DNA from 2 places in the Streptosporangium sp. NPDC002524 genome. Region 2 is predicted to be linked to the other one. Evidence: riboswitches for the same ligand, from Rfam matches in the RefSeq annotation. Region 2 holds a riboswitch; the other holds the start of a gene.
The links. A riboswitch is a leader RNA that binds a small molecule or an ion and turns the genes downstream of it on or off. The one in region 2 is predicted to bind glycine.

Region 1 (6,973 bases), on a different contig from region 2:
GGCCCGCTGATCAGCGCCGAGCACCGGGAGCGGGTCGCCTCCTTCGTCACCGAGCCGCCCCACCTGCGGGGCACCTGCCCCTCCGGGCCGGGGTTCTGGTTCCCGCCGACGGTCCTGACGCCCGGCTCGGCGGACGACCGGGCGTTCACCGAGGAGATCTTCGGGCCCGTGGCGTCGGTGGTGCCGTTCGACGACGAGGCCGACGCCGTGCGGATCGCCAACGACACCCCGTACGGCCTGAGCGGGTCCATCTGGACCCGTGACGTCGGCCGGGCGCTCCGGGTGGCGAGGGCGGTCGAGGCGGGCAACCTCAGCGTCAACTCGCATTCGAGCGTCCGCTACTGGACCCCGTTCGGCGGTTTCAAGCAGTCGGGACTCGGCCGCGAGCTGGGGCCCGACGCCCTGTCAGCGTTCACCGAGATCAAGAACGTCTTCATTTCCGAGGAGTAGTAGCGATGCTGCGTTTGCAGGACCGGGTCGCCGTCATCACCGGCGCCGGAAGCGGGATCGGCCTGGCCACCGCGCGCCGGTTCGCCGAGGAGGGCGCCCGCGTCGTGTGCGTGGACCTGGACGAGACGACCGGTTCCAAGGCCGCCGACGAGGTCGGCGGGCTGTTCGTGCGGGCCGACGTGACCAGCGAGGACGACGTCGCCCGCACGTTCCAGACCGCTTTCGACACCTACGGCAGCGTGGACATCGCGTTCAACAACGCGGGCATCTCGCCGCCGGACGACGACTCGATCCTGGAGACAGGCATCGACGCCTGGCGCCGGGTCCAGGAGGTCAACCTCACCTCGGTCTACCTGTGCTGCAAGCACGTCATCCCGTACATGCGGCGGCAGGGCAAGGGGTCGATCATCAACACCGCGTCGTTCGTGGCCGTGATGGGGTCGGCGACCAGCCAGATCTCCTACACCGCGTCCAAGGGCGGGGTGCTGGCCATGTCGCGCGAGCTGGGCGTGCAGTTCGCCCGCGAGGGCATCCGGGTGAACGCGCTGTGCCCGGGACCGGTGAACACGCCGCTGCTGCGGGAGCTGTTCGCCAAGGACCCCGAGCGGGCGCAGCGCCGCCTGGTGCACATCCCGGTGGGCCGCTTCGCCGAGGCGTCCGAGATCGCCGCCGCGGTGGCGTTCCTCGCCTCGGACGACGCGAGCTTCATCACCGGCTCGGAGTTCCTGGTGGACGGCGGCATCTCCGGCGCGTACGTCACCCCGTTCTGAACACCGGCGTCACCCTGTTCCGAACACCGGCGTCATCCCGTTCCGCACACCGGCGACGGACGTCCCGGCACGGGCGCGCGGCGCGTCACCCCGCTCCGAGCCCCACCGGCGTCCGTCACCGCGCCCGGGACACCCGTGCCGTACGGCCACCCCGTGACGGCGTCCGTCACCGGTGTCCCGGCGCGCCCGTGCTGCCGCGCGGGGTGAGCCTGGCCGTCTCGGTCTGGACGCCGGCGACGTGCTCGCCCGCGATCAGCGCCAGCAGGCTCCGCGCGGCCTGGGCCCCGTAGTGGGGGATGTCCCGGCCGAGGGCGGTCAGGGCCGGTCGCACCACCTGGGAGAGGGGCGAGTCGTCCCAGGCCACGAGGGACAGGTCCGCGGGCACCTCCAGGCGCATCTCCTGCGCGACCGAGAGTCCGGCGACGGCCATGATGTCGTTGTCGTAGACGATCGCCGTCGGCCGGTTCGCGCCGCTGACCAGCCGCCGGGTGGCCCGCGCGCCCTCCTCCCCGGTGTAGTCCGTGTGCGCGACGGAGTGGGTGAGGCCGAGCTCGTCGCACGCGGCGGCGAAGGCCCGGTCGCGCAGGACGGTGTGCACCAGCGCGGGCAGCCCGGCGACCCTGGCGACCCGGCGGTGGCCGAGCGCGGCGAGATACTCCACCGTCTCCCTCATGGCCGCGCCGTCGTCGGACCAGACGGGGGCGAGCGAGCCGGTCTCCGACGGGTGGCCGATCACCACGGCCGGCAGGGCCATGTCCTCGATCTCGGGGACGCGCGGGTCGTCGAAGTGCAGGTCGACCAGGATGACGCCGTCGACGCGGCCCTCCCCCCACCACCTGCGGTAGACCTCCGTCTCCTGCGCGTGGCCGGTCACCATCTGCAGGAGCAGGGCGTAGGAGCGGGCCGACAGCTCGCTCTCGATGCCGCTGATCAGCTCCATGAAGAACGGTTCCATCCCCAGGACCCGCGCGGGGCGGCACACGGTCAGGCCGACGGCGCGGGCCCGTGCCCCGTTGAGGGCGCGCGCGGCGCTGTTGGGCTGCCAGCCGATCTCTCTCGCGATGGCCTTGATGGTGTTCCTTCTCGCCTCCGACACGCCCGGACGGTCGTTCAGCGCGTAGGAGACCGCGACCTTGGACACCCCCGCGCGACGAGCGATGTCGGCGATCGTCGGTCGCTTCACGAGCCCTCCCCTGAACCGGTTATCCGACGCGTTTCCGCTGCGCACTTTACTATGCGTGCCCCGGCTCCCGGCGATCCCCCCGACGGCCGACGACCCCCCGTGACCCCTGTGACCCCTCGTGATCAGCCGTCACGGTCGGACGCCCGCGCCCGCGGCAAGACCGGGGGCGGTGACTCCCGAGCCGTCTCCCCGGCGGCCGGTCCGCTTAACCACTTAACTCTCGCCGCGCGCCCCGCCGCCGCCCGCGACCCCCGCTCACGGCGGGTCCCCGGCGGCACGCCGTCCCGCCCCGGCCGGTAACGTGCGGGAAGGCACCGGGATCGGCACCACGGGCACGAGGGGCACCACGGGCACGATGGGCACCACGGGCACGATGGGCACGATGGGCACACGGCGCCAGGACCTCGGTGGAAGCACGGCGAAACAGGAGACCATGTCCCGTCCCGTCATCGGCATCACCTGTTACGTCGAGCCCGCGCGCTTCACCGTCTGGGAGACCACGACCGCGCTCCTGCCGTACGACTACGTCGACCACGTGGCCCGCGCGGGCGGGCAGCCGGTGATCCTGCCCCCGGCGGGCGACCCCGCGACGCTGGCGGAGCGCCTGGACGGGCTGATCCTGGCCGGTGGCGGGGACGTCGGCCCCGAGCGGTACGGGCAGGAGCCGCACGAGCGGACCGGCTACGTCCGGCCGTTCCGCGACGACGCGGAGCTGGGGCTGGTCCGGGCGGCGCTGGAGCGCGGCCTGCCCTTCCTGGGGGTCTGCCGGGGCATGCAGGTCCTGAACGTCTCGCTGGGCGGCACCCTCCACCAGCACCTGCCCGACGTGGTCGGCCACCCGGGGCACGCCCCGGCCCCCGGCCACTACGGCAGGATGCCGGTGTGGCTCGCCCCCGGCAGCCGGACCTCGAAGATCTTCGGGGCCGAGACCGTGGACGTGGCCCACTACCACCACCAGGCCCTCGACCGGCCAGCCCCGGGCCTCACGGTGACCGCCCACGCCGAGGACGGCACGATCGAGGCCGTGGAGGTGGACGACCACCCCTTCGCCGTCGCCGTCCAGTGGCATCCCGAGACCGACGACGAGTCGGCCCTGTTCGAGGCGCTCGTCCGGCACGCCACCCCCTGACCGGCGCGGATGAGGGCGGAGCAGGGTGGATCGGGGCGGATCCGGGGCGGCGAGGGGATTTCGCTCGGCCGGTGCGGGCGGTTAGGCTGGCCGCTGACACCGATGAATCCCGTGCGGGAGAGCGTCCTGACACCCAGGCCAGGACCCCTGAAGGAGCAAGCCCTCCCCGCGAACCTCTCAAGGCAAAGGACCGTGCGGGTAGGTGCCCTCTGGAAAGCAGGTCCCACGACCTCGCCGAAGGTGAAAATCCGGTAAAACCCGGATGAAACTCTCAGGCACCCACGACAGAGGGGGAGGATGCTCTCATCTGTCCCCTGTCTGAGGTGCGCACATGTCCCGACCTACGCCGCTGCGCGGCGTGCACGAGTCCCTCGGCGCGACGCTGACCGACTTCGCGGGCTGGCTGATGCCGCTCCGCTACGGCAGCGAGTCGGCCGAGCACAACGCGGTCCGCCAGGCGGCCGGCCTGTTCGACCTCTCCCACATGGGTGAGATCTTCGTGACCGGGCCGCAGGCCGCCGAGGCCCTCGACCACTCCCTGGTCGGCCACCTCTCCGCGCTGGAGCCCGGCCGCGCCCGCTACACGATGATCGTCGACGCCGAGGGCGGCGTGCTGGACGACCTGATCGTCTACCGGCTCGCCCCCGCCGAGTTCATGGTCGTCGCCAACGCCTCCAACTACCCGCGGGTGGCCGCCGAGCTGACCGGCCGCGCCAAGGGCTTCGACGCCGTGGTGGACGACCGCTCCGAGCGGTACGCGCTGGTCGCGATCCAGGGCCCGCGCTCCGCGGAGATCCTGGGCACGCTCACCGACGCCGACCTCGACGGGCTCAGGTACTACGCCGGCCTGCCCGCCGTCGTCGCGGGCCGCGAGGCCCTCATCGCCCGTACCGGCTACACCGGCGAGGACGGCTTCGAGCTGTTCGTCGCGGCCGGGGACGCGGAGCCGGTCTGGGCCGCCCTCACCGAGGCGGGCGCGCCGCACGGCCTCATCCCCGCGGGCCTGTCCGCCCGCGACACCCTCCGGCTGGAGGCCGGGATGCCGCTGTACGGCAACGAGCTGTCGGCCTCGCTCACCCCGTTCGACGCCGGGCTGGGCCGTGTGGTGAGGTTTGACAAGCCGGGCGACTTCGTCGGCCGGGCCGCCCTCGAAGCACGCAAGGACGTCCCGCCGTCGCGCCGCCTGGTCGGCCTGGTCGCGACCGGCCGCAGGGTGCCCCGGCACGGGTACCCGGTGGTGGTCGCCGGAGACGGCACGGTCGTCGGCGAGGTCACCAGCGGGGCGCCCTCCCAGTCACTGGGCAGGCCCATCGCGATGGCCTACGTGGACAACGGCCTGTCGTCAGGACTGGCCGTCGACATCAGGGGCAGCCACGAGCCGGTCGAGGTCGTCGCACTGCCCTTCTACAGGAGGAAAAAATGAGCAGCATTCCCGAGGAACTGCACTACACCAAGGAACACGAGTGGATCTCCGGCATCGATGACGGCCTGACCCTCACCGTCGGCATCACCGCCTACGCCGCCGAGGCGCTGGGCGACGTGGTCTACGTGCAGGTCCCCGAGGTCGGCTCGGCCGTCGCCTCCGGTGACGCCGTCGGCGAGGTCGAGTCGACCAAGTCGGTGAGCGACATCTTCGCGCCGGTCTCCGGCGAGGTCGTCGAGGTCAACCAGGCCGTCGTGGACGACCCCTCGCTGGTCAACAGCGACTCCTACGGCGACGGCTGGCTGTTCCGCGTACGCCTCGAGGGCTCCGCCGACGACCTGCTGTCGCCGGAGGAGTACGCCGCGCTCACCTCGGGTGAGTCCTAAGCCTCTCCCCCCTCGCGTCACGGCCACGCGCGTCCCCGGGCGCGCGTGGCCGTCCACGCTGGAAGGATTCAGATGACGATCAGCGTCTTCGATCTCTTCAAGATCGGAATCGGCCCGTCCAGCTCGCACACCGGCGGCCCGATGGCCGCCGCCCACAAGTTCGCCCGCGGCCTCGACCGGGACGGGCTCCTGGAGAAGACCGCCCGGGTGAGCGCCATCCTGTACGGCTCGCTGGGCCTGACCGGCAAGGGCCACGGCAGCGACAAGGCCGTGCTGCTCGGCCTGTCGGGCGAGAAGCCCGAGCTGGTCGACGTCGACACGGTCGACGAGCGCCTCGCCGCCATGCGCGAGTCCGGCACCCTCTCCCTGTACGGCTCCCGTGAGATCCCCTTCGTCATCGGCGAGGACCTCGTCTTCGAACGCAAGATCTCGCTCCCCGGCCACCCCAACGGCATGCGCTTCACCGCGCTGTCCGAGTCCGGCGAGACGGTCCGCGAGAAGGTCTACTACTCGGTGGGCGGCGGCTTCGTCGTCGACGAGAACGCCACCGGCGCCGACCGGATCAAGCCCGACGACACCGTCCTGCCGTACCCCTTCACCACGGCCGCGGAATTGCTCGCCCAGTGCGCGGAGACCGGGCTGTCGATCTCCGGGCTGATGCTGGAGAACGAGCAGGCGTTCGGCCGCACCGAGGCCGAGATCCGCGACCAGCTGCTCGTCCTGTGGCGGGTCATGAGCGAGTGCGTGCAGCGCGGCATCGGCAAGGAGGGCGTGCTGCCCGGCGGCCTGAAGGTCCGCCGCCGCGCCCACCAGCTCCACCGGCAGCTGCGCAGCGAGTCGGCGGAGAAGGACTCGCTGCAGACGATGGACTGGGTCTCGCTGTTCGCCCTCGCGGTCAACGAGGAGAACGCCGCCGGGGGCCGCATCGTCACCGCGCCCACCAACGGCGCCGCGGGCATCATCCCGGCCGTGCTCACCTACTACGACCGCTTCACCAAGGACTCCGACGACGAGGGCGTGATCCGCTTCCTGCTGACCGCGGGGGCGATCGGCGTGCTGTTCAAGGAGAACGCCTCCATCTCCGGCGCCGAGGTCGGCTGCCAGGGCGAGGTCGGCTCGGCCTGCTCGATGGCCGCCGCCGGGCTCACCGAGGTGATGGGCGGGACCCCGGAGCAGGTCGAGAACGCCGCCGAGATCGGCATCGAGCACAACCTGGGGCTGACCTGCGACCCGATCGGCGGCCTGGTGCAGATCCCGTGCATCGAGCGCAACGCGGTCGCCTCGATCAAGGCCATCGCCGCCGCCAGGATCGCGATGCGCGGCGACGGCCGCCACTTCGTCTCGCTGGACAAGGCCATCAAGACGATGCGCGACACCGGCCGCGACATGCTCGACAAGTACAAGGAGACCAGCCGGGGAGGGCTCGCGGTCAACGTCATCGAGTGCTGAGCGGGCACGGGACGGGCCTGGGACCTCCGGTGGCCGGGGGTTCCCGGCGCGCGGGGAGCCACGGGTCTCGGGCCGACGCGCGGGGAAGGGTCACGGGTCCCCGGACCGGCGCTCGGGAGGAGAGTCACGGGTCCCTGGGAACATACAACCCGATCACCAACAAATTTCGCATCACGTGCAAGA
Region 2 (6,973 bases):
CCTGGGGCGGGATCGTGGCGATCAACTTCGCCCACGCCCTGAGCCGCTGGCGGGAGCGCGACTGACCCCCGCCGCCTCGCCGCCGGGGTCGTCATGCCCCGCCGGTCGGCCGGTGCCCGTGTGACGTCTCCCACGGGCACGACGAGCCCCCGCCCTCGCAGGGGAGCGGCGCCGTACGGGAGCGGCGCGCCCCGGGGTCAGAGGTCCCGGTCGAGGCGGAGGCGGACCTCGCCGGCGAGGTCCTCGTCGGCGCTGTCCAGGCCGTAGCGCCACACCCGCTCGGCGTCCTCGTCACGTCCCCTGAGCGGGAGCGTGCGGGCCAGGAGCTCGATGGCCAGCGCGCCGGTCTCGACGTCGCCGCCCTCCTCGATCGCGCCGGAGAACTCCGCGCACGCCAGCTCCAGATGGGCGATGCCGAGCATCACCCGCAGCCTCGCCACCTCGGCCGCGTCGGGCACCGCGAGCGCCTCCAGGAGCACCTGGGCGGCCTCCCCCGGCTCGCCCTCCTCCAGGAACACCTCCGCCAGCCGCTGAGCGGCACGAGGAGCGATCTCCGGGTCGGCGGTGGCCAGGGCGTCGCGCAGCGACCGCTCGGCCTCCTCCTCGCCCGTGGCGAGCCTGGCGAGGGCCATGTGCGCCGGCGGGACGTAGGCGGGGTGGCCGACGCCCAGCGCGGCCTGCCAGGCGGCGCGGGCCTGGTCGGCCAGGCCCTCCCGCTCGAAGCTCCCCGCGAGCAGGCAGGCGGCCTGGGCGGCGAACTCCGGGTGCCCGGTCGCCAGCGCGGTGCGGGCGGCCGCGCGCGAGCCCGCCACGTCCCCGCTCTCCTCCAGCACCACCGCGAGCCCCACCGCCGCCTGGGCCCGGTCGGGCTCGGCGGGATCGGCGGCCAGCTCGGCGAAGATCGCGGCGGCGCCGTCGAGATCCCCCGACTCGGCCAGTCTTCGCGCGGTGTCCAAGGGACGGGTGTCCACCTCAGGCATGCATGATCCTTCCGGATACGGAGACGCCCCGAGCCTAACGACTCGGGGCGCCCTCCGTCCCGTCGCATTCCCCGCGAATATCGAGCTCCGCGAGGTTCGCGCGGGGTTTCCGCTCTCGCGGGGATCAGTCCTCGTACGCCTCCAGGGGAGGGCAGGAGCAGACCAGGTTGCGGTCCCCGTAGGCCTGGTCGATGCGGCGGACCGGCGACCAGTACTTGCCCTCGCGCACCGACGGCAGCGGGTAGGCCGCCTCGGTGCGGCCGTAGGGGTGGGCCCACTCGTCGGCGACGAGGCTGTCGGCCGTGTGCGGGGCGTTGCGCAGCGGGTTGTCGGTCCTGTCGTAGGCCCCGGAGGCGACCTTCGCGATCTCCTCGCGGATCGCGATCATCGCCTCGCAGAACCGGTCGAGCTCGGCCAGGTCCTCGCTCTCGGTCGGCTCGATCATCAGCGTGCCGGCCACCGGGAAGGACATGGTCGGGGCGTGGAAGCCGTAGTCGATGAGGCGCTTGGCCACGTCGTCGACCGTCACCCCGGTCTCCTTGGTGATCTGGCGCAGGTCCACGATGCACTCGTGGGCGACGAGGCCGCCGCGGCCGGTGTAGAGGACCGGGTAGTGGGGGCTGAGCCTGCGGGCCAGGTAGTTGGCCGACAGGATGGCCTGCTCGGTGGCCGCCTTCAGGCCGTCGGCGCCCATCATCCGGATGTAGGCCCAGGAGATGGGCAGGATGCCCGCGGAGCCGTACGGGGCCGCCGAGACCGGGCCGACCGCAGCGCCCTCGCCGCCCTCGCGCAGCGGGTGGCCGGGCAGGTAGTCGGCCAGGTGGGCGCGGACCGCGACCGGGCCGACGCCGGGGCCGCCGCCGCCGTGCGGGATGCAGAAGGTCTTGTGCAGGTTCAGGTGGGAGACGTCGGCCCCGAACTCCCCCGGCCTGGCCAGGCCGACCAGCGCGTTGAGGTTGGCGCCGTCGACGTAGACCTGCCCGCCGGCCTCGTGCACCAGCTCGCAGATCCGGACGATCGTCTCCTCGTACACCCCGTGCGTGGACGGGTAGGTCACCATGATCGCGGCGAGCTGCTCGCGGTGCTTGCCGATCTTCGCGACGAGGTCGTCGACGTCCACGTTGCCCTGGTCGTCACAGGCGACCACGGCCACGCGCATGCCCGCCATCACGGCGCTCGCGGCGTTGGTGCCGTGCGCGGACGAGGGGATCAGGCAGACGTCGCGGCCCGACTCGCCCCGGGCGGTGTGGTAGGCGCGGATCGCCAGGAGCCCGGCGAACTCGCCCTGGGAGCCGGCGTTCGGCTGGAGCGACACGGCGTCGTAGCCGGTCACCTCGGCCAGCCAGCGCTCCAGCTCCCCGATCAGCTCGACGTAACCCGCGGCCTGGTCCTCGGGCGCGTAGGGGTGCAGCCCGGCGAACTCCGGCCAGGTGATCGGCTCCATCTCGGTGGTCGCGTTGAGCTTCATGGTGCAGGAGCCCAGCGGGATCATCGACCGGTCGAGCGCGATGTCCTTGTCCTGCAGCCTGCGCAGGTAGCGCAGCATCGCCGTCTCGGAGCGGTGGCTGTTGAAGACCGGGTGGGTCAGATAGTCGCTGACCCGCGCCAGCGCGGCGGGCAGCGCGTCGTGCGCGGCGGCGTCGAGGTCGGCGAGCACGGTTCCGCTGACCTCGAAGGCGGCCAGGACCTGCTCCAGATGCAGGAGCTCGGTCTTCTCGTCGCAGGTGACGCCCACGTGGTCGGCGTCTACCAGGCGCAGGTTCACCCCGTTGTCGCGGGCCGCGGCGACGACCTTCGCGGCCCGGCCGGGCACCCTGGCGAGCACGGTGTCGAAGAAGGTGTCGTGCACGATCTCGACGCCGCCCTGGCGCAGGCCCTCGGCGAGCACGACGGCGTACCGGTGGGTGCGCCGGCCGATCCTGCGCAGGCCCTCGGGGCCGTGGTAGACGGCGTACATGCCGGCGATCACGGCGAGCAGCACCTGCGCGGTGCAGATGTTGCTGGTGGCCTTCTCGCGGCGGATGTGCTGCTCGCGGGTCTGGAGCGCGAGCCGGTACGCGGGGCGCTTGTCTGCGTCCTGGGAGACGCCCACCAGGCGGCCCGGCAGCTGGCGCTGGAGGCCGTCGCGGACGGCCATGTAGGCGGCGTGCGGGCCGCCGAAGCCGAGGGGGACGCCGAAGCGCTGCGAGGAGCCGACCGCGATGTCGGCGCCGAGCTCGCCGGGCGCGGCCAGGAGGGTGAGGGCGAGCAGGTCGGCGGCGGCGACCACCTGGGCGCCGCGCGCGTGGGCGGCGTCGGCGATGGCGCGGAAGTCGCGGACCCTGCCGCTGGCGCCGGGATACTGCACGAGCACCCCGAAGCACTCGGGAAGCTCCTCGGTGAAGTCGCTCTCGACCAGCTCGATGCCGAGCGGCTCGGCGCGGGTGCGCAGCACCGCCTTGGTCTGCGGCAGCGCGTCGGCGTCCACCACGAACACCTTCGAGGGCCCGCGGCCCGCGCGGCGGGCCAGGGTCATCGCCTCGGCGGCGGCGGTGGCCTCGTCCAGCAGGGAGGCCCCGGCCACGTCGAGGGCGGTCAGGTCGGCGACGACGGTCTGGAAGTTGATCAGGGCTTCCAGGCGGCCCTGGGAGATCTCCGGCTGGTAGGGCGTGTACGCGGTGTACCAGCCCGGGTTCTCCAGGAGGTTGCGGCGGATGACGCCCGGGGTGACCGTGTCGTGGTAGCCCAGGCCGATCATCGAGGTGAGCACGGTGTTGCGCCCGGCGAGGACCCGCAGCTCGGCGAGGGTCTCGGACTCCCCGGCCGCCGGGGGCAGGCTCAGCCGCTCGGAGGAGCGGATCGCCTCGGGCACGGCCACCGCGACCAGGTCGGCGACGGAGGCGAATCCGACCGCCTCCAGCATGCGGGTCTGGCCGGCGTCGTCCGGCCCTATGTGGCGGGTGGCGAACGGAGGGGAGCCGAGTTCGCTGAGCGATGACAGGTCGGTCATTGGTGAAGCCTCCCGGGACGGGGTGGAGACCGGCGCTGGGCGCGGGCGTATGCCTGGTCTCCCCCTCTGTCATCACGACCGTCGTGCCGGGTCGTGACCTGAGAGCTTCACCTGCCCCTTATGGGGCGGCTTGCACCGTCGGTGAGTCGCGCCTGGCGAGCGCGCCTGCTTTCCAGAGTTGCCTCGTCCGTGCGGTACCGGGTGCCTGAGAGATTCCGGGGAGGTTGCTCCTTCGGCGCCCCGATCGCGGTCGGGGTCTCTCCCGCACAGGGTCAGTGGCAAGTCCGAGTTTACCCGGTTCGTCGTGCTCTGCGACGGCGGGCCAGCTCATCGGCCTGATGATCTCCTCCTAAAGGGCCGTCGCCCGACTCCGCACGTTCGCCGGGCAGATCCGCGAGGGAGCCCTCCACCTCCTGCCACACCCGTCCCAGAGCTATGCCGAAGACGCCCTGACCACCCTGGAGCAGGTCGATGACCTCGTCGGGCGAGGTGCACTCGTAGACGCTCACCCCGTCGCTCATCAGGGTGATCCCGGCCAGGTCGTTGACGCCCCTGTCTCGCAGGTGCTGCACGGCGATGCGGATCTGCTGGAGGGAGACGCCGGTGTCGAGGAGCCGCTTGACGACCTTGAGGACCAGGATGTCGCGAAAGCCGTAGAGCCGCTGGGAGCCGGAGCCGTGGGCGGCTCGCACGGTGGGCTCGACCAGGCCGGTGCGCGCCCAGTAGTCGAGCTGCCGGTAGGTGATGCCGGCCGCGGAACAGGCCGTGGGGCCGCGGTAGCCGATGTCGGCGGGCACCTTCACCGGTTGCCCGTCGAACAGCAGACCCTCTTCACCCGCGCGCTGACGTGCCGACTGGCGCCGTTCCGGGTCATCCTGATCGGCGTTTCTACCCTCGCCGCTGCTGACCGCCACGCGGACCTCCGGCTTTCTCTCATCCCACGGCCTGATCTGGGGGTTTACGCACGACCGCGGGTTTCACTTGCACCGTAGGACTGGGGCCAAGTCCAGTCAACGACCCCACCCGGCGCGTCGTGAAGCGTAAATGCACCGAAATTCCTACCCCGCGCGGCCGAAGTCCTCGGGCGTGATCGTGTCAAGGAACTCCCTGAACTTCTCCACCTCGTCCTCCTGGTCGTCGGGGATGATCACCCCGGCCTCCCGGACCACGTCCTCACTCGCGAAGATACGGGCGCCGGTGCGCAGTGCCAAGGCGATCGAGTCCGAGGGACGCGCGCTCACCTCGACCCCGTTGGAGAACACGAGATCCGCGAAGAAGATGCCGTCGCGCAGGGCGACGATGTTGACCGTGCTCAGCCGGACCCCGAGGCCTTCGAGCACGTCGCGGAACAGATCATGGGTGAGGGGCCGGGGTGGTGGTTCCTCGGCCTGGGCCATGGCGATCGCCGTGGCCTCCGTCATGCCGATCCAGATAGGTAGGTAACGCTCCCCATGTGTCTCTTTCAGCAAGACGATCGGCTGGTTGGAGGGCATCTCAACTCGAACGCCCACGACCTCCATCTGCAACACGGGCTGCTCCGTCTTCGCTGGATTCCGACCGGTTTGTTCAACGTAACACTCGTGGGGGTACGAGTGCCTGGTCAGGTTCTCACCGGCCCAGGGCCCCACGAACGCCGGAACGCAGCAGAGAGGCGTGCAATTCCAGCAACAGGCCGGAGATCTCCCTGGCCGTCTCGTCGGCCTGGTCGATGGCGCCCGGGGCGCGGCGGCGCAGGAGGGGGGCGACGGCCTGCTCGACCAGCCCCGCCTCGCGCTCGGCGGCGGCCTTGACGGCCCGCAGGTGGCGGGCCCGCAGGCCGAAGGCGGCGAGGGCCCCGACGCTGCGGGCCACGGCCAGCGCCTCGGCGTCGTAGTAGCGGGCCACCGCGGCCAGCAGGCCGTAGTCCTCCAGCTCGGCGAGGGTCTCCTCGTCGAGCTCGGCGGCGGCGAGCAGCTCCTCGCGGGTGAGCCGGACCTCGGGGGGCGCGTCGTCGGGGACGGCCCGCGGCCGGGCGGCCGGGCGCTCCTCGCGGTCGGCCGCCTCCAGGTGGTCCTTGATGACGCGCAGCGGCAGGTAGCGGTCACGCTGCTCGCTGAGGATGTACCGCAGCCGCTCGACGTCGGCGTAGGTGAACTTCCGGTAACCGGAGGGACTGCGCTCCGGCTCGATCAGCCCCTCGCCCTCCAGGAAACGAATCTTGGAGATGCTGACGTCGGGGAACTCGCCCTGCAGGAGAGCGAGCACCTCCCCGATGCTCATGTGCGCACGAGCGGCCTGCGAGCTCATCATCCTCCAGCGGCGCCGCGGGTGAGGAAGACGAGGCGGAACTTGCCGATCTGCACCTCGTCCCCGCCGTACAGCGGGACCTCCTCGATGCGCTCGCGGTTCACGTACGTGCCGTTCAGGCTGCCGACGTCGCGGACGGTGAAGACCCCGCCGCCGCGCCGGTAGAACTCCACGTGGCGGCGCGAGACCGTGATGTCGTCGAGGAAGATGTCGCTCTCGGGGTGGCGGCCCACGGTGGTGAGGTCGCTGTCGAGCAGGAACCTGCTGCCGGCGTTGGGGCCGCGCATCGCGACCAGCAGCGCGGTGCCCGGGGGCAACTGCTCGACCGCCTGCCGCTCGGCGAGAAGCGTCTCACCTGTCTCCGCCTCGTAGGCCTCGATCCCGGAGAGGGAGATCGTCGATGTGCTGTCTCCGGGGGTCTCGGCTTTGGTAAGCGGCGACCCGCATCGTGAACAGAAACGGGCATCCTCAGGATTGGCATGACCGCACTGCGTGCAGTAGACGCTCGGCATCGATCGGCTCGGCCTCCTACCGCGAAGACGCGGCAACGGTGCTCAGTGATGCGCGCCTCGCTTCTTCGCTTCTCAAGTGTTTTCTCGGACTGCGAATGCCGCAACATACAGTGATGAGGCGCGAAGGTCAAGGTTGACGCTGAACCGCGGGTACGGTCGGTGACAAAGTTACAGTGGGGCACTGTCCCCGGTCCATGGCGCCGCGC

Region 1: another riboswitch for glycine. It lies ahead of gcvT (glycine cleavage system aminomethyltransferase GcvT); the one in region 2 lies ahead of gcvP (aminomethyl-transferring glycine dehydrogenase).

The regions. Positions count from the first base shown of each region.
Region 1 covers NZ_JBEOWK010000020.1:114,830-121,802, reverse strand. The annotation lists gene ABT053_RS30655 (aldehyde dehydrogenase family protein) at 1-450, shown strand, start outside; gene ABT053_RS30650 (3-oxoacyl-ACP reductase) at 456-1,220, shown strand; gene ABT053_RS30645 (LacI family DNA-binding transcriptional regulator) at 1,387-2,403, opposite strand; gene ABT053_RS30640 (gamma-glutamyl-gamma-aminobutyrate hydrolase family protein) at 2,705-3,532, shown strand; glycine riboswitch at 3,637-3,735, shown strand; glycine riboswitch at 3,736-3,830, shown strand; gene gcvT (glycine cleavage system aminomethyltransferase GcvT) at 3,864-4,955, shown strand; gene gcvH (glycine cleavage system protein GcvH) at 4,952-5,341, shown strand; gene ABT053_RS30625 (L-serine ammonia-lyase) at 5,414-6,790, shown strand.
Region 2 covers NZ_JBEOWK010000046.1:28,972-35,944, reverse strand. The annotation lists gene ABT053_RS41780 (hypothetical protein) at 1-65, shown strand, start outside; gene ABT053_RS41775 (hypothetical protein) at 198-980, opposite strand; gene gcvP (aminomethyl-transferring glycine dehydrogenase) at 1,105-3,969, opposite strand; glycine riboswitch at 4,152-4,244, opposite strand; gene ABT053_RS41765 (MerR family transcriptional regulator) at 4,260-4,883, opposite strand; gene ABT053_RS41760 (bifunctional nuclease family protein) at 5,028-5,498, opposite strand; gene ftsR (transcriptional regulator FtsR) at 5,578-6,228, opposite strand; gene ABT053_RS41750 (double zinc ribbon and FHA domain-containing protein) at 6,255-6,767, opposite strand.